3 regions of the Clostridium novyi NT genome follow, and region 3 is predicted to be linked to each of the others. Evidence: riboswitches for the same ligand, from Rfam matches in the RefSeq annotation. Region 3 holds a riboswitch; each other region holds the start of a gene.
What was found. A riboswitch is a leader RNA that binds a small molecule or an ion and turns the genes downstream of it on or off. The one in region 3 is predicted to bind lysine.
Positions count from the first base shown of each region.

Region 1: it holds a riboswitch for lysine, as region 3 does, so the genes downstream of both, NT01CX_RS07300 (amino acid permease) here and NT01CX_RS08345 (Na+/H+ antiporter NhaC family protein) in region 3, are expected to answer to the same signal.
Region 2: it holds a riboswitch for lysine, as region 3 does, so the genes downstream of both, lysA (diaminopimelate decarboxylase) here and NT01CX_RS08345 (Na+/H+ antiporter NhaC family protein) in region 3, are expected to answer to the same signal.

Region 1 is NC_008593.1:1,561,554-1,568,939, forward strand. Features, by position in the region: gene NT01CX_RS07285 (DUF1002 domain-containing protein) at 1-387, opposite strand, end outside; gene NT01CX_RS07290 (flavodoxin family protein) at 493-1,038, opposite strand; gene NT01CX_RS07295 (DUF1835 domain-containing protein) at 1,164-2,195, opposite strand; gene NT01CX_RS07300 (amino acid permease) at 2,354-3,721, opposite strand; lysine riboswitch at 3,946-4,120, opposite strand; gene NT01CX_RS07305 (DEAD/DEAH box helicase) at 4,199-5,314, opposite strand; gene NT01CX_RS07310 (cold shock domain-containing protein) at 5,670-5,867, shown strand; gene NT01CX_RS07315 (VanZ family protein) at 5,908-6,357, opposite strand; gene NT01CX_RS07320 (hypothetical protein) at 6,502-7,104, opposite strand; gene NT01CX_RS07325 (nucleotide exchange factor GrpE) at 7,245-7,386, opposite strand, start outside.
Region 2 is NC_008593.1:488,851-496,236, forward strand. Features, by position in the region: gene NT01CX_RS02380 (polysaccharide deacetylase family protein) at 1-583, shown strand, start outside; gene NT01CX_RS02385 (FRG domain-containing protein) at 712-1,380, shown strand; gene NT01CX_RS02390 (methyl-accepting chemotaxis protein) at 1,515-2,984, shown strand; gene NT01CX_RS02395 (DUF4250 domain-containing protein) at 3,054-3,257, shown strand; gene NT01CX_RS02400 (metallophosphoesterase family protein) at 3,282-3,752, shown strand; lysine riboswitch at 3,834-4,007, shown strand; gene lysA (diaminopimelate decarboxylase) at 4,154-5,452, shown strand; gene NT01CX_RS02410 (GH36-type glycosyl hydrolase domain-containing protein) at 5,642-7,386, shown strand, end outside.
Region 3 is NC_008593.1:1,783,245-1,790,630, forward strand. Features, by position in the region: gene NT01CX_RS08340 (tryptophan transporter) at 9-530, shown strand; gene NT01CX_RS08345 (Na+/H+ antiporter NhaC family protein) at 614-2,368, opposite strand; lysine riboswitch at 2,499-2,674, opposite strand; gene argH (argininosuccinate lyase) at 2,785-4,098, opposite strand; gene NT01CX_RS08355 (argininosuccinate synthase) at 4,182-5,390, opposite strand; gene NT01CX_RS08360 (amino acid ABC transporter ATP-binding protein) at 5,447-6,181, opposite strand; gene NT01CX_RS08365 (amino acid ABC transporter permease) at 6,195-6,842, opposite strand; gene NT01CX_RS08370 (ABC transporter substrate-binding protein) at 6,848-7,386, opposite strand, start outside.

The sequences.
Region 1 (7,386 bases), 220 kb from region 3:
GGCATTTTCTATTCCAGCAGTGATTAAAGCATTTCTTATCATGCTTTCAGTAACCCAATACATATTGTGTGTTGAAATGTTTAATCCATTTTGACCTGATGGATCTACATAAGAACATGATATAGCTTTTGTTCCTATTTGTTTTTTAGATGCCACATCTTTTAAATAACTATTTTCTTCTTTATTAGTTACCTCTATTACATTTGCTTCATCTTTATTAACTCCAAAATATTTAAGCATGTCTTCCTTTTGCTTACTATTTAAATCTGCTCCTAAAGTTACAACTTTATAAGCATCTGCATAGGCTCTTTTTACTTGAGTTGATGTAATTATAGATACAGTAAATAATGCTACTAATATTCTACTTATACTTCTCTTAAATTTCATGATTTTACTCTCCTTTACCTTCATATAGTTAAATATACTGGGTCATTTAATTAGTATATTATATCATATTTGCCAATATTAAAAGTATAAATAAAGTTACATTTTTTAATACATTTTGTTAATTAAATAAGCTACATTTTCTGAAAATCTTTTTACAGTTCTCATTCCTTCTTCATCTTTTAATGCTTCTCCTTGATCATGTCCAAATACTATATTCCAATATGTAGAACCTGGTACAATCATATCATTTATCATATAATACATTAAAATTTCTTCAATTGTAGATGTAAGTCCACCACGTCTTGCTACTGCTATAGGCCCCCCAACCATTCTTGATAAAAAATTTCCTTGTTTTTTAGATGCCATTGCTATTCTTTGAAGAGCTGTCATTGTTTCTGCCCTTGCAGTTCCCCAATAAACTGGTGTTGCAACAATTAATCCTTGTGCTTCTTTTATCTTTTCTATGATTTTATCAAATCCATCATCGTATCCATCTTGTCCATTCATACAATCCTTTAAATTCATTCCTGCGATGGATACAACTTCAGCTTCAACTCCATTTTCTTCAATAACTTTAGCACACTCTCTAAGAATCTGTACACTATTTCCTTCTTTATTTGGACTACCACTTAATAATATTACTTTTTTCATTAAAATTCCTCCCAAACTTAATATAGACTGATTTTAGCATATCCATATATTTATTTCAAAAATATTCTTCTAATAACATTACCATGATATATTGATATAAAAAACTTATTTAAAATATAACTTAATTATTTACTCATAACCCTTTCTAAATTTTTAACCTGTTCAATAGTTAATCCTGTTTTTTCTGCTATTACCTCTACCTCTAATACATCCAATAAATTTCTTGCTATATTTACTCTCTCTTTTAATGCACATTCTTCTCTAAAAATCCTCCTGTATTCTATTTCATTATCTGTTTCCTCTTCTCTTTCCTTCCAAAATGCTATAGCTTCTTTATCATTATTTAACATTTCTATGCCCTTATTTGTTATCTTAATTTCCATTTCTCTCATAACCCCAAATTTTCCTTTATACTCTATGTAGCCTTGTTTAATAAGTTCTTGAACTCTCCAAAAAATATAATCATCAGATATATTTTGATCACTGTATCCTAGAACATATCCAACTGTCCTTGCAGCTTTTCTAAATTTTTTATTTGTATTTTTTAGTATATCTATGTCAAAATACTCTTTATAAGAACTTTTCACTTTTCCGTCCTTAAATATGCGTAAAACTTCATTTTGGTTTTTTAAGGCTTCCCACATTTGTAAAATATCTTTATATGTATTTTTATTTAGCTCTTTCTTAAATTTAATATATTTATTGATATCCTTTGACATAACTTCTGAAACACTTTTGGGTATAAATGCCTCATACTCATTTTCTTCAACTAAACTTGATACATTAATAAGATATATGTTAAAACACTTATCTTTCATCAATTCTAAAGCATACATCATTCCACAAATATCTTCACTACATTCTCCATACCACATATAAATAATATCTTCTCTTGTTAACTTCGCAATTTTTCTACGATATCTGTGATAATCTCTTTTATATTCATATATATCTTCTTTAGAAATTTCTTTAGTATGACTAATACTTTTATACCATTCAATTCTATCATCTAAATTTTTAAGATTTCCAATCTTCCCTTCCGAAAGATTATCGTAAAAGGATATAACTTTTTTGCCCTTAATTATATTTTCTTTAATGGCATATTTAAAACTTCCACTAGCAGATGCCGAAAAACACATATGAATCACATTATTCATCTTTTATCCTCCAATATATTAACTAATATTTTCTAATAAAATCACAGGTTAATTATACATCATTTAAAATATAATTAAATATCATTTTCTATACAATTAAAAAACTACTGATAGTTTTGATTTATCAGTAGTTTTAGTTTATTATCTTATATTATTTTTTAATCTTCATTATTTAAATCTATATCATTTAATTCTACAACACGTGTTTTATGCTTGATTTTATATCCTAAATATAAAACTAAAAATATTGGAATTCCTATATATGCTGCAATTACTCCCAGCCAGTCTATTCCTTCTGGCTTAATATATGCAAATCCTTGTCCTAAAATAACTATTATACACATAATTAATGCTAATATAGGTCCTATTGGATATAATTTAGCTTTGTATTTTAATTTATTCATATCAAGTCCTTGTGCAACATAAGCTTTTCTAAATCTATAGTGACATAAAGCAATTCCAATCCACGCTATAAATCCCGCAAGTCCAGATGCAGCAACAAGCCAAACATATACTGTACTTTGAGCAAATATTCCTGTTAAAAAACAAATAGATGCTATAAGTGTAGTTAATAAAACAGCATTTACTGGAACTCCTTTAGAATTTGTTCTTGCAAAAACTTTAGGTGCCATTCCTTCCTTTGCCATAGAATATAACATTCTACTTGAGGCATACATTCCTGAATTTCCAGCAGATAGTATTGATGTAAGTATTACTGCATTCATTAAAGAAGCTGCAATTGCCACACCAGCTTTTTCAAATACCAATGTAAAAGCACTTTTACTTACTCCAAGTTGACTTAAAGGTACAATTGCTCCAATAACTACAATAGTTCCTAAATAAAATATTAATATTCTCCAAAATATTGTGCTTATAGCCTTTGGAATACTTTTTTCTGGTTCTTCACTTTCAGCAGCTGCTACTCCAACAAGTTCTGTTCCTTGAAAAGCGAAACCAGCAATTAAAAATATCATAAATATTGACTTTACTCCGCCAACAAATGGTCCTCCATTAGCTGTAAAATTCTTAAACCCAACAGCTTCTCCACCTATTATTCCAAAAATATTTCCTATTCCAATTAATAAAAATACAATTACAGTAACTACTTTTATACTTGCAAACCAGTATTCTGATTCTCCAAATGCTTTAGAAGATAAAACATTAAGTCCAACTATTATTATTAAAAATAGCAAACTCCAAAGCACAGGCTTTACATTTGGGAACCAATATTTCATAACAAGTCCCCCTGCTACCATTTCAGCAGCAATAGTTATAGCCCAGTTGTACCAATAATTCCATCCAAGTGCAAATCCAAGTGCGGGATCTATAAATTTGTTTGCATATGCACTAAAAGAACCGGATATTGGCATATAGGTTGCCATTTCTCCAAGACTTGTTATAAGGAAATAAACCATTATTCCTATTAATCCATAAGCTGTAAGCGCTCCACCTACACCAGCTTGATGTATTGTATCACCCATGGCTAAAAATATACCCGTTCCTATGGCACCACCCATAGCAATCATATTTAAATGTCTAGATTTTAATCCTCTTTGTAATTCTCCACTTTCCAAATTGTTTTCCAATCTAACTCCTCCTTATTGGAATCTTAAAAAACATAGTTAAGATTTTTATATGTAAATCCAATAAGTAACTAACTAAGACTAACTATATGTAAAAAAATCAAAAGTGCCATGAGCACATACTCATGGCACAAATAGTATTAACAAAATTAATAAAATTTATTCCCTAAAATAATAGCTCTCCACAAACTTTATTTGTGACAGTCTTACACATATTTTATGTAAGCCCAGCAAATAGCATTAAAGTATTATCTATAAGCTTCGGCGAAATTTCCTTTCTTATTACTTCTTAGCACTTAACTCCATAATACTACTCTTAAATCTCGCACCTCTATCTTAGTTATTTACTTTTTTAAATACTATTATATTATGCAATAAAATTTCTACATAAGTCAACATTTTTATTTAAAATTATTATTTTTATTTAGTTTCTATATTTCTTCTAGGTATAGTGAGTTTTATTTCTTTTTCTATAGTTTCTAATAATCTTTTATCCTTAGGATCTATAAATAAACACGTTTTTCCTTCTTCGCCAGCTCTTCCTGTTCTACCTATACGATGTATATAGCTTTCAGCATTTTCAGGTATATCATAACTATAAACATGAGTAACTCCTGTTATATCAAGTCCTCTCGCCGCTACATCTGTTGCTATAAGATATTGAGTATCCATATTTTTAAACTTTTTCATAACTCTTTCTCTTTTAGCTTGAGCTAAATCTCCATGTAACTTATCACAATTATATCCTCTTTTATGTAGAGCTTCCTCTAAATTATCAACCCTTCTTTTAGTTCTGCAAAATATAATTGCCATAAAAGGATTATCTTCATCTAAAACACTACATAGTGCATCTTGTTTTCTTCTATCTGTAGTTTCTACAACAAACTGCTGAATGTTTTTTAAAGTAACCTCTTCAGCTTTTACAGATACAACTTTAGGCTCTTTCATATATCTGTAAGCTAGCTTTTTAACATCTGAATTCATTGTTGCAGAAAAACATAATGTTTGATGCTTTTTAGAAGTATAACTTATTATCTTTTCCACTTCATTTTTAAATCCCATATAAAGCATTTGATCAGCTTCATCTAATACTAATGTTTTTAGTTTATCTAGCTTTATTGTACTTCTATTAAGATGATCTAAAAGTCTTCCTGGCGTTGCTATTATTAATTGTATATTTCCTTTTAGCTTTTTTAATTGAGATTGTATGTCCTTTCCTCCATATGCAGCTAATATATTAATGTCTTTAGCCTTTTTTAACTTCATAGCTTCCTCTGTTATTTGAATTGCAAGTTCTCTAGTTGGTGTAACTATAAGTACTTGAACAAAATTTGATTCTAAAGATATGTTTTCAAAGATTGGAAGTAAAAAAGCAAGAGTTTTACCCGTACCTGTTTGAGCTTCTGCTATAACATCCTTTCCCATCTTTATAAACTCTATACTATTTTCTTGAATTGGAGTTGGACTTTTAATTCCTTCTCTGCTAAGTATATCTATTATATTTTTACTAATTCCTAAATTTTTAAAGTCCTTCATTTTTTATTACCTTCACTTTCAAAATATATTTAATTTTTATTTATATAATAATCAATTAATAATATCATACTATTACCGTATTAAGAAGGATTTTTGCTTTTCTGTTTTTTATAATAAAAAAATAAATGTATTAAAATAAATTTATTTTTGCAAAAACCCTTGCACTATTTTTTATATAGTGTATACTTAAACAAGTAATCAACTTTGATTCAGAAGTAAATTATTTATTATTATTAATATTTTTGAGATTATATAGAATTAAGAACTATCTTAGTATATATAGATTTCGAAATTTTTATTAAATATTTATTTTTACAAAGAATTAAAGGAATAAAAATTTCGGAGGTACGAACATATGACAGGTACAGTAAAATGGTTTAACGCAGAAAAAGGATTTGGATTCATAACTACAGAAGAAGGAAATGACGTTTTCGCTCACTTTTCTCAAATCAATAAAGACGGATTCAAAACTTTAGAAGAAGGTCAAAACGTATCTTTTGACGTTGTTGAAGGCGCAAAAGGACCTCAAGCTGAAAACATCAGCGTTCTATAATTAATATAGAAATCAAAAACCTGAAATTAAATTTCAGGTTTTATTTTTTTATATTTTTTATTTTTAAAATAATAGTGCAAATAACTATGGCTAATACACCTCCTGTAGTATCAATTAAAACATCAATTATACGTCCACTTCTTCCTGGAACAAATAATTGATGAAACTCATCACTACAAGCATATAAAAAAGTTATTACAATTGATATTATATAATTACTTTTCATTTTAAATTTACTCTTTAAAGCAAATATAAGTAGTATGCAAAGAATAAAATACTCAGTAAAATGCCCCATCTTTCTAACAATAAAGGTAGACATTTTCCCAAAGATTCCACCTACATCTATACCAACAGAAGTTAAACTCTCAATAACAAAATCACTTTTTTCATTAGAAACTGTAGCCGGATCCTTTGAAAAACAAAAAATCACTGTCATCCAAGTTATAACCAAACCATATTTTACTACATTCCTAAGTTTTATATTTTTCATAATTAAATTCTAAATAAACTCCCTTCAATATATTTTTACAAAATAAATATTCTAAGTCATTTTATCATATTATACATAAAACTAAAAATTCATAAAAAAAGCAATTAGTTATTAAAACTAATTGCCTATAAATAATTTTTAATATTAATGATTATACTTCTTTACTTGTTGTAAATCCTGAATTGCACAAGTTTGTATCATGTTAATAGCATTAAATAAATTACTTTTTATAAATATCTTACTTGAAAATTCTAATGTAGAATTGAAACTTCTAATTAATAATTGAGCTTTAGTATGAAAATCAATTGTATCTTCAGCTAATTTTCTTATGATAACGTATTCATCAATTAAAAATTTTTCAATGTCATTTTTAGTTAAATCAACATCTACTTCATCTGAAAATAGCTTGTCACATTTATCTTTATAAAGTGAAAATTTCTTTATTAAATCATGCTGATGTTCATAATTTAATATTGCTATTGCATTTATATGTGCTAATATAAATTCCACTAAATGAGTTTTTATACCCTGTATATTCAAGTAACTTTTTTGTACCCTAGTTAAATGCATCTGTTCGAATCCAGACATTTTACAAACATTCATTAAATTTGCTGCATGATAATTTAAACTACAAGATATTTTATACATTTTATCTTCTAACTTATCATAAACCAAGCTTTTGTTTCCAGTAGAAGACAAACGTAAATACTCTAGCTCTTGATTTATAGTTCTAGCTACATAATCCATAACAACATCCCCTTTAAACGCAAATTTATTACAATAACTAGTTTATCCTTATATATTATTATATCAAAATAAGTTACAATAACCAATTACTTATACAATATTTATATTCATTTTATAGGTTTTTTATTATTATATATTGTTTATTTTACAGCTACTACAGAAGCTACCCTTATAATTTCATTATTAAACTTGTAACCCGGCCTTACAACCTCTAATATCTCATATTTTTCTCTTTTATCATCACTAATAGTTTGTACACATTCATGAAACTTTGCATTAAAC
Region 2 (7,386 bases), 1.3 Mb from region 3:
ATATAATGAAACAGTAATAATAATAGATGACTTTATAAAAACACATCCGGACTTTTCTTTAGATGGTACTAAAGGAGTAATAGCTTTAACTGGTTATGAAGGTGTTTTTGGATATAGAACAGAAAGAACATCTCCTAATCGTGAATCTGAAATAGCAGAAGCTAAAAAAGTTGCTAATAAATTAAAAGAAAATGGATGGAGTTTTGCAAGTCATAGTTATGGACATAATCCACACGATAAGGTTTCAGCTGAAAAATTAAAAATTGATGCTGATCATTGGGAAAATGAGGTCAAAAATGTAGTTGGAGATACTCAAATTTACATATATCCTCATGGGGATAGTATAAAAGAAAACGGTGAAAAGTTTAAATATCTTAGATCAAAGGGATTTAATTTATTTTATTCTGTAGACAGTGCATCAACAGAGATAATGTCTAAAAATATACCTGTTGTACATGGTGGAAGATTGGCTATAGATGGAGTAAGTATGAGAAATAGAAGAAGCAAGTTTTTAAAGTTCTTTGACGCAAAAGAAGTGCTAGATTTAAAATCTAGACCAAATAGGCCATATAAATTTCAATAATTTCATTAAAACCTTTTAAATAATTATTTATTATTAAAAGGTTTTTTTATTAATATAATACATAAAAAAAACACATCATAATCAAGTATAGGTAAATTATAAGTTTATAAATGATGTGAGGTAATAGTATGAAAGAAGTTAAAATAGAAAATTTTCAGCAATTACATAGTGCATTATTAAAATATAAAAATGATGACAAATGGATATTTAGAGGACAGGGTAAAGCATCATGGAAGCTAGTACCTAAGGCTGGAAGGATGCCCTATAATAAATCAAACGATGAAAAATTTTTTAAGGAGTGGAAAAGGGGTGCTACAGAATTTATAGATACTGGCAAATATGATGATTGGAATTTACTTGCTATAGCACAACATTACGGATTTGCAACTAGATTTTTAGACTGGACACATAATCCATTAATTGCAGCTTATTTTGCTGTAAATAAATATTATGATTCAGATGCTGTAATATATGCATATTTTGATCCTAAAACAATTGTGCCAAAAGAAAATAGATTGTTTAAAAATAAGGGGATAAGTAAGTTTGTACCTAATGGAGATATTCAAAGAATAGTAAGACAGTGTGCTATATTTACAGTCCATGGCCCTGCTAATTTAAGTTTAGAAAAAAATATAAGTGATAATTGTATACTAGAAAGAATTATTATCGATAAAACATATAGGAAAGAATTATTATTTGATTTGTCCTATTATGGAATTAATAGGTTGTCATTATTTCCTGATTTAGATGGATTGAGTGCATATATAAATTGGCATATGAGGAGTATAAATCAATAAAAGGTAAAAATTATAAAAAGGTATTCTTTAATTACGTAAAAGGTTGTATAATGTAAAAGAAAACATATTTTTTTAATAAAAATTATGGCTAGATAAAATATTGCATTAAATTATTTTTAATAGGGGGAAGTGGAATGGAGGACTTGGGGTTAATTTATCAACAAAACAAGTTATTAGTTAAACTATTATGGCCATCTTTATTTGCAGCATCAATTTTATTTTATGTGTTACAATTGCCTATTGTACATATAGCTACATTAATTATTTTGGGGATTATAATATGTAGTATTATGACAATATTAACATTGAAAAGAGTATTTATAGTGCAAACTATGTATATATTTATTGTAGGAATGACAATATTTTTATATGTATTGTTTAAATATATACCATTTGCATCTATGTATACATGTATATTTTTTTTCATGATGTTAATTTTTTTATATCAAAATATAAAAGCTACAATTACTACTGGCATTTTAGTTTTGTTATTGAATAACTATTTATATTTTGTAGACAAAGTTGATTTTATTGTTAGAGAATCAAGTAAAGGAATTATCATATATAATTTTATGATAGTAATAATATTAGCTTTATTAATTATACAAGAGACATTTAGTAATAAATTAAGAAAATCTAATAATGATTCTCAAAAGAATGCTTTAGAAGCTAAAAAACAAGTAGAATTAATTTTAGAGAAGGTAAAGAATTCAGTAATAGAATTTATGGAGTTTAATGAAAATTTAAAAGGAAATATAAATTACACACAGGAAACATCAAAAAAATTAACTGAAATTTTTAATGAAATTGCAGAGAGTATAGAATCTCAAGCAAATAGTATTAATGAGATAAATAATTCGGTTATAGATAGTGGACATCAAATGAATACCCTTGTAAATGCATCAAGTGTAATGAATGATACATCTAAGTCCACTATGAATTCTGTAAAAGAAGGAATTGAAGAAGTAGATATGCTATCTAAAAAAATGATAGAAGTAAAAGGAATAATGGATGTTACAAAGGATAATACTAAAAGATTAAAAGATAATACCATAAAAATAGGAGATATATTAAGTATAATTAATGATTTAGCATCACAAACAAATTTACTTGCATTAAATGCTGCAATAGAAGCTGCAAGAGCTGGAGAGCAAGGTAAAGGATTTGCCGTTGTTGCAGAAGAAATAAGAAAACTTGCTGAACACTCAAGTAATTCTGTTCAAGAAATAGGAGATATACTACAAAATATACAAGTACAAGCTAAAGACACTGATTCTTCTGCAAATTCTGCTCAAGATATATTGTCGGTAAATTTGGAATCATTAAAGAATGTTCAAGCTACTTTTAATAATATAAATATTAGTATTGAAAGTTTAGCTAATGAAACAAGTACAGTAAATGATTTTATAAAACAAATCAATGAAACATCAGTGAATATAAGCAAAGAAATATCAAATATGTCAGCTATCACTGAGGAAAATACATCAGCTGTAGAAGATACATTAAATTCAGTAAGACAACAAAATGAATCTATTAATATAGTTATAGATAACTATGGTGAATTTAATGAGGCAATTAAAAATCTGCAAAAGTTATTTTCTTAGTAAAAACTTATTAACATGTAATATATAAGGTATAATATAAATTAAAGGGTAAATTTATATTAAAAGTAGGTGAGAGTTTTGAATAGAGATAGAGTAATGAAAATGGATCCGTATATGTTATTAAGCATAATTAATATGAAATTAAGAGATCAATTTAGTAGTTTAGATGATTTATGTGAGGATTTTGAAGTTACTGTAGAAGAACTTAAAAATAAGCTCAATAATGTAGGCTATAAATACCAATCAGAAACCAATCAATTTGTGGCTAATTAATATATTTTTAAGGAGAAACTTTTAATGAACAAATATAAAATAGGAGTAATTTCAGATACTCACGGATTATTAAGACCAGAAGTTTTAAAAGTATTTAATGGAGTGGACTTTATTATCCATGCAGGAGATGTAGGCGATTCATCTATAATACAAGAACTGAGAAAAATCGCTCCTGTCACAGTGGTTAGAGGAAATTGTGATAATGGAGAACTTGGATATATATTAAAAAGAACAGAAGTGTTAGAAGTTGGAGATATAAATATATATGTATTACATAATCTAGATGAATTAGATTTAGAGCCTAAAGAAGCTGGATTTAATGTTGTAATTAGTGGACATTCTCATAAATCTTGTGAAAAAACAATTGATGATGTATTATACTTTAATCCAGGAAGTGCAGGTCCACGTAGATTTAAATTACCAATTTCACTTGGCATATTAAATTTAGATGAAAAAAACATAAATCCAGAAATAATTGAAATTCCATTTAAATAAATTATTGCATAGTTTCAACTTTTATGTTAGACTATGAATAATTTAAATGAATGAAATTAAAAAATAAAATAAAAATTAGTTACCTAAGGTAGAGGTGCTGTAATTAAGAGTATTTACTAGTAGTCGGCAGATTAAGATAAGTAAAAAAAGGGATTACAGCCGAAGATAATCAAATTGGCAAATTTATTATCTGGCGTTATGCATAATATGTATGACGCTGTCATGTTGTTATTAATATGGAGAGCTACAAGGTTACACTAAGTTCGGAGTATAAAATATTGCGATCAGGGTGTTCCTTGACGCAATATTTTTTTATATAATGAATGGTAACATTTTTTAACAGGGGCAGAAATTATTAGAGAAAACTTAAACATTGAAATTAATAAATGGGGGCATATAAGATGAGATTATTTGGAACTATGGAAGTTATGGATAATGAATTATATATAGGGGGAGTAGGTACAAGAGAATTAGCAAGTGAATTTAAAACTCCTTTATATGTAATGGACGAAGAACTAATTAGAGAAAATTGCAGACGATACCGTGAAAACTTCAAAGGAAATAATGAAGTGAATAAAGTTGCATATGCAGGGAAAGCCTTTTTAACAATAGCAATGTGTCAACTTATTAATGAGGAAGGTATGTGTCTAGATGTAGTATCTGGTGGGGAATTATATACTGCATATAAAAGTGAATTTCCTATGGAAAAGATATATTTCCACGGAAATAATAAAACTTTAGAAGAAATTGACATGGGTGTTAGACTTGGAGTTGGAAGATTTGTTGCTGATAATTTTTATGAAATAGAGAATATAAATAAAATAGCTAAAAAATATGATAAAGTTCAAAAGATACTTTTAAGAATTACTCCAGGAATAGAAGCTCATACTCATGATTATATAAAAACTGGACAAATAGATTCAAAATTTGGATTTACTTTGCTTCAAAATCAAACATTAAAAGCTGTTGAAATGGCAAATAAATTTTCCAATATAGAATTTGTAGGTTTTCATTGTCATATAGGTTCTCAAATATTTGAGATAGAGCCATATAGAGATGAAGTTAGAATAATGCTAGCATTAATAAAAGAAGTGAAAGAAAAGCTAGGATGCACAATAAAAGAATTAGACCTTGGTGGAGGATTTGGAATTTACTATGGAAAAGGAGATTCTCCTAAAAAGATTGAAGATTTTTGTAGTGCTATTTTAGAAGAAGCTGTTAAAGTTTCTAAAGAATTAGATATAGAATTACCTTCATTAGTTATAGAACCGGGTAGATCAATTGTTGGAAATGCAGGAACTACCCTTTACACAGTAGGGTCTATAAAAGAAATACCTGAAATAAGAAAGTATGTTTCTGTTGATGGTGGAATGACTGATAATATAAGACCAGCACTTTATAGAGCTAGTTATGAATGTTTAGTTGCCAATAACGTAAAAGCTAAATCGAAAGAAAAGGTAACAATATCAGGTAAGTGTTGTGAATCAGGGGATATTTTACTTGAAAATGTTAAAGTGTCTCATGCAGAAAGTGGAGATATTTTAGCTGTATTAACAACAGGAGCTTACGGATATTCTATGTCTAGTAACTATAATAAGATACCAAGACCAGCAGTGGTTTTTGTAAATAGAGGACAAAGTAAACTAATTTGCAAGAGACAATCTTATGAAGATTTAGTATCAGGTGAATTAGAACTTTAAATATATAAATAAGTTATTCAAATTTAAAATATATTATATACATTTAAGAAAAGAACACCTAAAAATTAAGGGGTTCTTTTCTTCTTTTATTTTTTGTTTAAATATAGGGAAGATTGGGAATAATATTTAGGTAAAATGAAGTTAATTTGTAGAAATTATAATGTAAAAATCGTAGAGGAGTGACTTTAAATGCTTTATATCAGTATAGGGATTTTATTTATATTGCTCGCTATATTTGTAGGTATAAAGGGAAATAATTGCAGAAAAAATAGTGAAGAAAATATATTAGAAGATATTCCAGCTATAAATATAAGTAAAGAAGAACTAAAAAAACATGCCTTAGAAATAGCCAATTATTCAACTAAAGGCAATAGTAATTGTAGAAAGAAATTAATAAAAAGCTTAGATAAAAGCTATAAGAAAATATTAGATGGACATGAATACATAGATAAAACCCTTAAAGAAAAAAAAGAAGTAACTCCAGCTTCAGAATGGCTTTTGGACAATTTATATTTAATAGAAAAAGAGTATAAACATATAAAATATAATATGCCAAAGTCTTATTATAAGGATCTTCCTGTAATAGATAGAGGTATTATGAAAGGTTATCCTAGAATTTATCATATAGCAGTAGAAATAGTATCTCATATAAATTCTAAAATAGATGAGAGTATCATAGAAGAAGTTATAGGTGCATACCAAACAAATACTATTTTAACTAGTGGGGAACTTTGGGCTTTACCAATAATGCTTAGAATAGCTTTGATACAAAATATAAGTAAAATAACAAATAACTTGGTTTTTTATTCTAAAGAAAGAATTAAAGCTGACAATATAGCAGATAGAATAATAAGCGCTGTACATAGTAAAAATTCATATATAGAAATAGAAAATATAACTAAAGAAGATATAAACTTTACCACACAGTTTACGGAAAGATTATTAAAGATTTTAAGAGACAATGGAATAGATAATAAAGCTATATATGATTGGATATTTGATAAATTAGAAGTAGAAAATAATAACTTTGAAAAAATAATAAATTCTGAGCATTTAAAACAGGCATCTCAACAAATTGCCATGGGAAATAGTATAAATTCTATTAGAGAAATTGATGGATTGAGTTGGAAAGAACTTTTTGAAAAAATGAGTTTTGTTGAAAAATATTTAAGAAAAGATCCAACAAATATATATTCAAATATGGATTTTGAATCAAGAGATTATTATAGACATAAAGTTGAAAAATTAGCTAAAAGTTTAAATAAATCTGAAGTATTTATAGTGAAAAAAGCTATAGAGTGTGCAGAAGAAGCTGATAGCGTAAAAGGAGAAGAATACAGAAAACACGTAGGATACTATCTTATAGACAAGGGAGTAGTGACACTAAAAAGAAAAATATTTCAACGTAAAAAGCTTAGTGGATCTTTTAATGATAATTTAAGAGAAAGTGCATTTGGAGCTTATATAGGAACAATAATATTTGGAACTATATTTTTTATCGGAGTATTTTTATGTTTAAGTTATGCCAATGACACCAATAGAATGTTGTGGAGATATATAGTTGCAACATTAGTTTTAGTGGTGCCTTGTAGTGAAATTGTAATTTCTGTTTTGAATTGGATTATAACAAATATACTTGATCCTAAATTTATTCCTAAACTAGATTTAAGACATGGTATTGGAGCAGAAAATAGAACTGTAGTAGTTATTCCAACAATTATCAATAATGCAAAAAGAGCCGAAGAGTTAGTTTCAAATATGGAAGTTTATTATTTAGCAAATAGAGATGAAAATTTATATTTTGCTATTTTAAGTGATTTTAAGGATAGTCACAAAGAAATAGAAGATAATGATAATAAAATAGTTGATGTAGCCTTAGAAGCCGTTAAGAAGTTAAATAAAAAATATGCAAAGGATAGAGATGATATATTCTA
Region 3 (7,386 bases):
ATTTTATTATGAAAACTAATTTTAAAAAATCAATTATAAATTCTTTATTAATAGCTATAGGTTTTATTCTTCATCAAATCGCCCCACCAATATTGTTTGGTATGAAACCAGATCTTTCATTAATTATGATGTTTATAATAATATTATTAAATGATGATTATAAAACCACTTTAATTTCTGGAATATTATACGGCGTTTTAACTGCACTTACTACTACATTTCCAGGTGGACAACCAGCTAATATAATAGATAAAATAGTAACATCTCACGTTATTTATTTATCTTTGATACCATTTAGAAATAAATTTAATAATCAAGTTAAAATAATTATAGAAACTTTTATAGGAACTATTGTAAGTGGTACTGTTTTTATACTTTCAGCTGCATTTTTAGTAGGTATTACTCAATCTGTATCATCTTTATTTTTAGCCGTAGTTTTACCTGCAACAGTTGTAAATTCTATAATAGCTCCTATTATATATAACGGAATAAAATTATCATTAAAACATTCAAATACAAACATATTTTAAATAAAAAAAGAGAGAATTTTAAATTTAAATCCTCTCTTTTTTATTTAATTTATTTTAGCCCCCGTATTTTATGTTGCCCTTAACTACTTACTTAACTGAACTTCATTTTCATTAACTTTTACATTTTCCTCTACTTCAACAGGTTTTCCAACAAATCTAACTATTAATCCAATTATAACTATATCTAATGGAAGAACTATATATATTGGCATTCCTAGTGATACTGGAATATATCCTGCTAAAACAGTTACCATTGCTACTACTATAGCATAGTAAAGTTGTGTCTTTACATGATCAATATGGTCACATGCAGCCCCCATAGATGACAATATTGTAGTATCTGATATTGGAGAACAGTGATCTCCAAATATAGCTCCTGTAAGTACAGAACTTACTGCTGTAATCATATATGAATGTGTCGGATTTATAGCAAAAGCTAAAGGAATTGTAAGTGGCATTAATATACCCATTGTTCCATATGAAGTTCCTGTAGCAAATGATATAATTGATGCAAGTACAAATATAACTGCTGGTAAAACAAATGCCGGTAAACTAGATGATAATTTAGCTACTAAAAAGTGTGATGTTCCAAGATCCTTGATAACCGCACTTAATGACCAAGCTAAAAGTAATATAACCCCTGTTATTATAAGTGATTTCATACCATTTACCCAAGTATCAATAGCTTCACTTAAAGTGAATATCTTTTGTGATATCCCCATTACCATAGCAACTATACTTGCAAGTAATGCTGCTTGAAATAAAACTATACTAGCATCCGATGCACTAAAACATTCTCTAATTGCTTCAAAAGATGCTGGATGAGATTGTAATAATGTAATTAAAGCCTTATCTTCTCCACCCATTATTGCTGTATATCCATTATAATAAAATCCTAAAAATGCTCCAATTATTAATACCATTATTGGAATTACTGCATTTTTTATTTTTAATACAGTTCCCTCTTTGGGTTCAAGTTCTGTCCCTTCTGATGAAACCATAGGTTTTGCAGTATCACTTACTAATTTTCCTGTAGTTCTAGCACGTCTTTCTGCCTTAAGCATTGGACCAAATTCTCTTAAAAATATAGCTGTAAACACTATAAACATTAATATTAATATATTGTAAAATCTATATGGAATAGTTTCTAAAAATATACTATACGCACTTGCATGTTGCCCAATAGCTTCAAATCCATCTTTTATTAAGCTAAGTTCATATCCAACCCATGTTGAAATAACTGCTATACCTGCTATTGGCGCTGCTGTTGCATCTATTACAAAAGATAATTTTTCTCTTGAAATTTTCATTTTATCAGAAACAGGTCTCATTATAGGACCAACTATAAGTGAATTTGCATAATCATCAAAGAATACAAAAATTCCAAGAAGCCAAGTGATTATTTGTGTACTTACTGGAGTTTTAGCCTTTTTAGATAATGATTCTGCAACGGCTTTTGCTCCACCCATTTTTGTAATTAATGCTATAAGTCCTCCAATGGCTAAACACTGTAATATAATACCTGCATTCCATTTATCTGCTAATGAATTTAAAACTTGAGTTACAACATCTAAAAATCCGTGGAATACCGCTCCTCCCACACCATAATTATTTAAAGCTAATAAAAATGTTCCAGAGAATACCCCTAAGAATAGTGATAATACTACATTTTTAGTAATAAATGCCAATATTATCGATATTAATGGTGGTAACAGCGTCCAAAGCCCAAACTTAATAGCATTTGCTTTAGCTGCATCTTGTTCTGCACCAAATGCTGTAGTTGCAAATACTACTAACATCAGCATAAGTGTGCTAATAAATATTTTTTTGTTTTTCATATTATTCCTTCCCCCTAGTTTTTCTGTATTGACATATACCGAAATTTCGTGGAAAGTTAAAATTAAAAAAGCCTTGAGCAAATTCACTCAAGGCTTACTAAATACTAAGAATAACAAAGTACCTAATAAGTTGAATGATAGCCCTCCACAAATAAAATTTGTGACAATCTTACATATATTTTATGCAAAACCAGCCATATAACCTTAAAGCATCGGTTATACACTTCGGCGATGTTTCCTTTCCTTATGCTTCATCGTGCTTTCCTCAACATAAGTACTCTTAAATACCGCACCTCTATCACTAAACTTCGATATACGCTTTCTTAAAATTCTATACTATTATTTATAAATAGTCAATAGTATAATAAATATTTTTTCATTATTTTCTACATTTTATTTAAAATTTCGCACTATAACTATATATTTATTTTAATTCCTCTTTTTAAGCTATTACTATACTCAATAAAATCGTAAATATCTTCATCAAACAAGTCACAAAATGTCTTTAATTTTTCCAAAGGTAAATCTTCTATAGCCTTTTTATTTTCTTCACAATATAAAACTATCGCCCCAATAACCCCATGAGCATCTCTAAATGCCATTCCCTTATTAACTAAATAATCCGCAGCTTCTGTAGCATTTAAAAATCCCTTTTTTACTGCATTATACATATTATCTTTTTTTAATTCTAAAGTACTTAGCATACCACTCATAACCTTTAGGGATTTTTTAACCGTATCTACTGCATCAAAAAATCCTTCTTTATCTTCTTGCATATCTTTGTTATAAGCTAGAGGTATCCCCTTCATAGTGGTTAAAAGTCCCATTAATGAACCATAAACCCTTCCTGTTTTCCCTCTTATAAGTTCCGCTGCATCTGGATTCTTTTTCTGAGGCATTATACTACTTCCAGTTGAAAATTCATCACTTATTTTTACAAAGTCAAATTCTTTACTGCTCCACAAAATAAGTTCTTCACTTAATCTACTTAAATGCATCATTATTAGTGAAAATGATGATAAAAGACTTATTAAATAATCCCTATCACTAACTCCATCCATAAAATTATCAACGCACTTTTTAAAGCCTAATTCCCTAGCTGTAAATTCTCTATCTATATTGTATGTGGTACCTGCAAGGGCACCACAGCCTAGTGGACTTTCATCCATTACTTCAATATCACTTAATAGCCTTTTTTTATCTCTATTAAACATACTGTAGTATGCCATCATATGTAACTTAAACTTAATAACTTGAGCCCTTTGAAGATGAGTATATCCTGGCATTATAACATCATTACTGTCGGCTAAATTTGTAATAACCTCTAATAATTCATTTATATATTCTATAATTTCAAAAGTTATACTTTTAGCATACATTCTCATATCAACAGCTACTTGATCATTTCTGCTTCTCCCCGTATGAAGCTTTTTTCCAACATCTCCAACTCTATTTATAAGATTAATTTCAATAAAACTATGAATATCCTCATAGTCTCCTTCAATTTTTAATACCCCATTTTCTATATCATCTAATATAGAAATCAATCCATCAATTATTATTAACTTTTCTTCCCCTTCTAAAATTCCACATTTTGAAAGCATTTTTACATGCGCAATGCTTCCTTTAATATCTTCTTTATATAATCTCTTATCAAACTTTAATGAACTATTAAAGTCTTCCATAAGCTTGCTCTCAGCATTTTTAAAACGCCCACCCCAAAGCTTCACCTAAATCACGTCCCTTTATCTCTAATATTAATTTTACATATAACTATTTATATATTAGCCCTCTTTTTATTGTGTTATTTTTATTAATTTTCTTGATTTTTAAGTTGAATCATTGCATTTATTTTGTATGGTAATCCAAATAAATTTATAAACCCTTCTGCATCTTTGTGGTCATAAAAATCACTAGCTCCAAAGGATGATATACTTTCTTCATACAATGCATTTGGTGATTCCATTCCTGCTACCATAATGTTTCCTTTATAAAGTTTTAATCTTACAGTTCCATTTACAACCTCTTGTGTTTTATCAATAAATGCATCTAAAGATTCTTTTAATGTACTGAACCATAAACCATTATAAACAAGCTCCCCATATTTTTGAGATACCATTTGTTTAAAGTGGAATGTTTCCTTTTGCATAGTTAAGTATTCAAGTTCTTTATGTGCTGCATATAAAATAGTTCCACCTGGAGTTTCGTATACCCCTCTTGATTTCATTCCAACAAGTCTATTTTCTAATAAATCTATAACTCCAATGCCATTTTCTCCACCAATTTTATTTAACTTTTCTAAGATTTCAACTGGTGACATTTCTACATCGTCTAATTTTTTAGCTTCTCCCTTTTCAAAAGTTATCTTAATATAACTAACTTCATCTTTAGCCTTTTCTGGTGGTACTGTCATACAATACATATCTGTTTTATGTTCATTTCTTATATTCTCAAGATCTCCACCTTCATGACTTATATGCCAAAGATTTTGATCCCTTGAATATATTTTTTCTTTAGTAACAGGTACTTCTATACCATTTGCATTAGCATAATCTACGGCATCTTCTCTTGATTTTATATTCCATATTCTCCATGGTGCAATTACTTTTATTGATGGATCTAATGACATTATTCCAACTTCAAAACGTACTTGGTCATTCCCTTTTCCTGTGCAACCATGACAAATATATTTAGCTCCTTCCTTATGTGCAACCTCTACAAGTTTTTTTGCAATTAAGGGTCTTGCAAAAGATGTTCCTAAAAGATACTTTCCTTCATATACTGCATTTGCTTTTACCCCTTTATATATATACTCTGACACAAACTCATCTTTTACATCTTCTACATATATTTTTGTTGCCCCTGATTTTATTGCTTTTTTCTTTATTTCATCAAAATCTTCATCTTGTCCTACATTTACACAACAAGCTATAACATCTAAATTATAATTTTCTTTAAGCCAATGTATAGTAATAGATGTATCAAGTCCTCCTGAATATGCTAAAACAACTTTTTCCTTCATTTTTATTGCCCCCTGTAAAAAATTTATTATTTGAATTAGGTTCCTAATTATGATTTTTATTTAAATACTTTATTTAAAAATAATTTTGTTCTTTCTTCTTTTGGATTATTAAATAGTTCTTCTGGACTTCCTTCCTCCACTATTTTTCCCCCATCCATAAAAATAACTCTATCAGCAACTTCTCTTGCAAATCCCATTTCATGTGTTACTACAATCATGGTCATTCCTTCTTTTGCAAGTTCTTTCATTACATTTAAAACTTCTCCCACAAGTTCAGGATCTAATGCGGATGTAGGTTCATCAAACAACATTAAATCTGGCTCCATAGCAAGAGCTCTTGCTATTGCTACCCTTTGTTTTTGTCCTCCAGAAAGTTTTGAAGGATAATATTCTTTCTTATCCTCAAGCCCAACTTTTTTCAATAATTCATGTGCTTTTTTCTTCATTTTTTCCTTATCTTCTTTTTTAACTACAACTGGTGCTTCAATTATATTTTTCTCTACTGTCATGTGAGGAAACAGATTAAAGCTTTGAAAAACCATTCCCATTTTTTCAATCTTAATTCTTGTATCATTTTTATCTTTAAAGTTTATTTTTTCTCCTTCCACATAAATTTCACCTTCATTTGGAATTTCAAGAGTATTTAAGCACCTTAAAAAAGTACTTTTTCCAGAACCAGAAGGCCCTATTATTACAAGAACTTCTCCCCTTTTTACATTTACACTTAGATTTTCAAAAACTGTTAATGTTCCAAATTTCTTAGTTAAATTCTTGGTTTGTATCATATACATTGAAAACACCTCCTTAATATACAGACAATCTTTTTTCTGTTAAAGAAAAAATAATGTTAAAAACTGTGGTCATAAGTAAGTATAATAAACCTGCCATTAAAAATGGCTCTACTGGTCTTCCAGTGGAAGACATTTGAAGTTGAGCATTTCTCATTAATTCCTCCATTGTTATCGCAGAAACTAAGGATGTATCTTTAAGCATTGTTATGAACTCATTGCCAACTGATGGAAGTATTACTCTAAATGCTTGTGGTAGTATAACCTTTGTCATTGTCTGTATATTAGTAAAACCCAAGGCTTTACATGCTTCAAATTGTCCTTTATCTATAGAAATTATTCCCCCTCTTATAATTTCAGACATATATGCTCCTGAATTTAAACTAAGTCCAATTATTGCAGCAACCATAGGCGTAAGACTTATTCCTAAAAACGGTAATCCATAATAGAAGAAAAATAATTGTAAAAACATTGGTGTTCCTCTAAATATCCATGTATAAAAGGATATAATGTATACTATAATTTTATTATTTGATAGCTTCAGTCCCGCTACAATTACTCCAATAAAACTTCCCAAAATTACAGATATAACAGTTAGCTCTATTGTTATAACACTTCCTTTAAGTAATACTGGAAGCATATTACTTAAAATATCTATTTCCACTTAACTCACCCCTTATATGCATCAAATCCAAACCACTTAACTGAAAGTTTTGATAAAGTTCCATCTTTTTTTAGTTCATTAATTATTTTTTGAACTTCATCTTTTAATGCATTATCTCCCATTCTAAAAGCTATACCCATAGGTTCTTTTGAAACCATTTCATCTAAAACTTCAAATTGACCGGGTTTTTTAGAAATATAGTATCCTCCTACTTGTGCATCCATAATTACAGCATCTATTCTTCCTATTGACATATCGCTAAAAGCCTCTGTTATTTTTCCATATTTTCTCAATTCTTTAATGTCCTTCAATTTACTTTCAGCAGTTATTTGTCCTGCTGATCCCATTTGACATCCAATTACTTTTTCCTTAAGATCAGAAAGTTTTTTTATTGAATTATTTCCTTTTTTAACTGCTATAATTTGTCCGCCTAAAACATATGGTTCCGTAAAGTTAAGAGATTTTTTTCTCTCATCAGTCATTGTAAATCCAGCAATTATAGTATCAAATTTTTTAGATTGTAATCCTAATAATATACCACTGA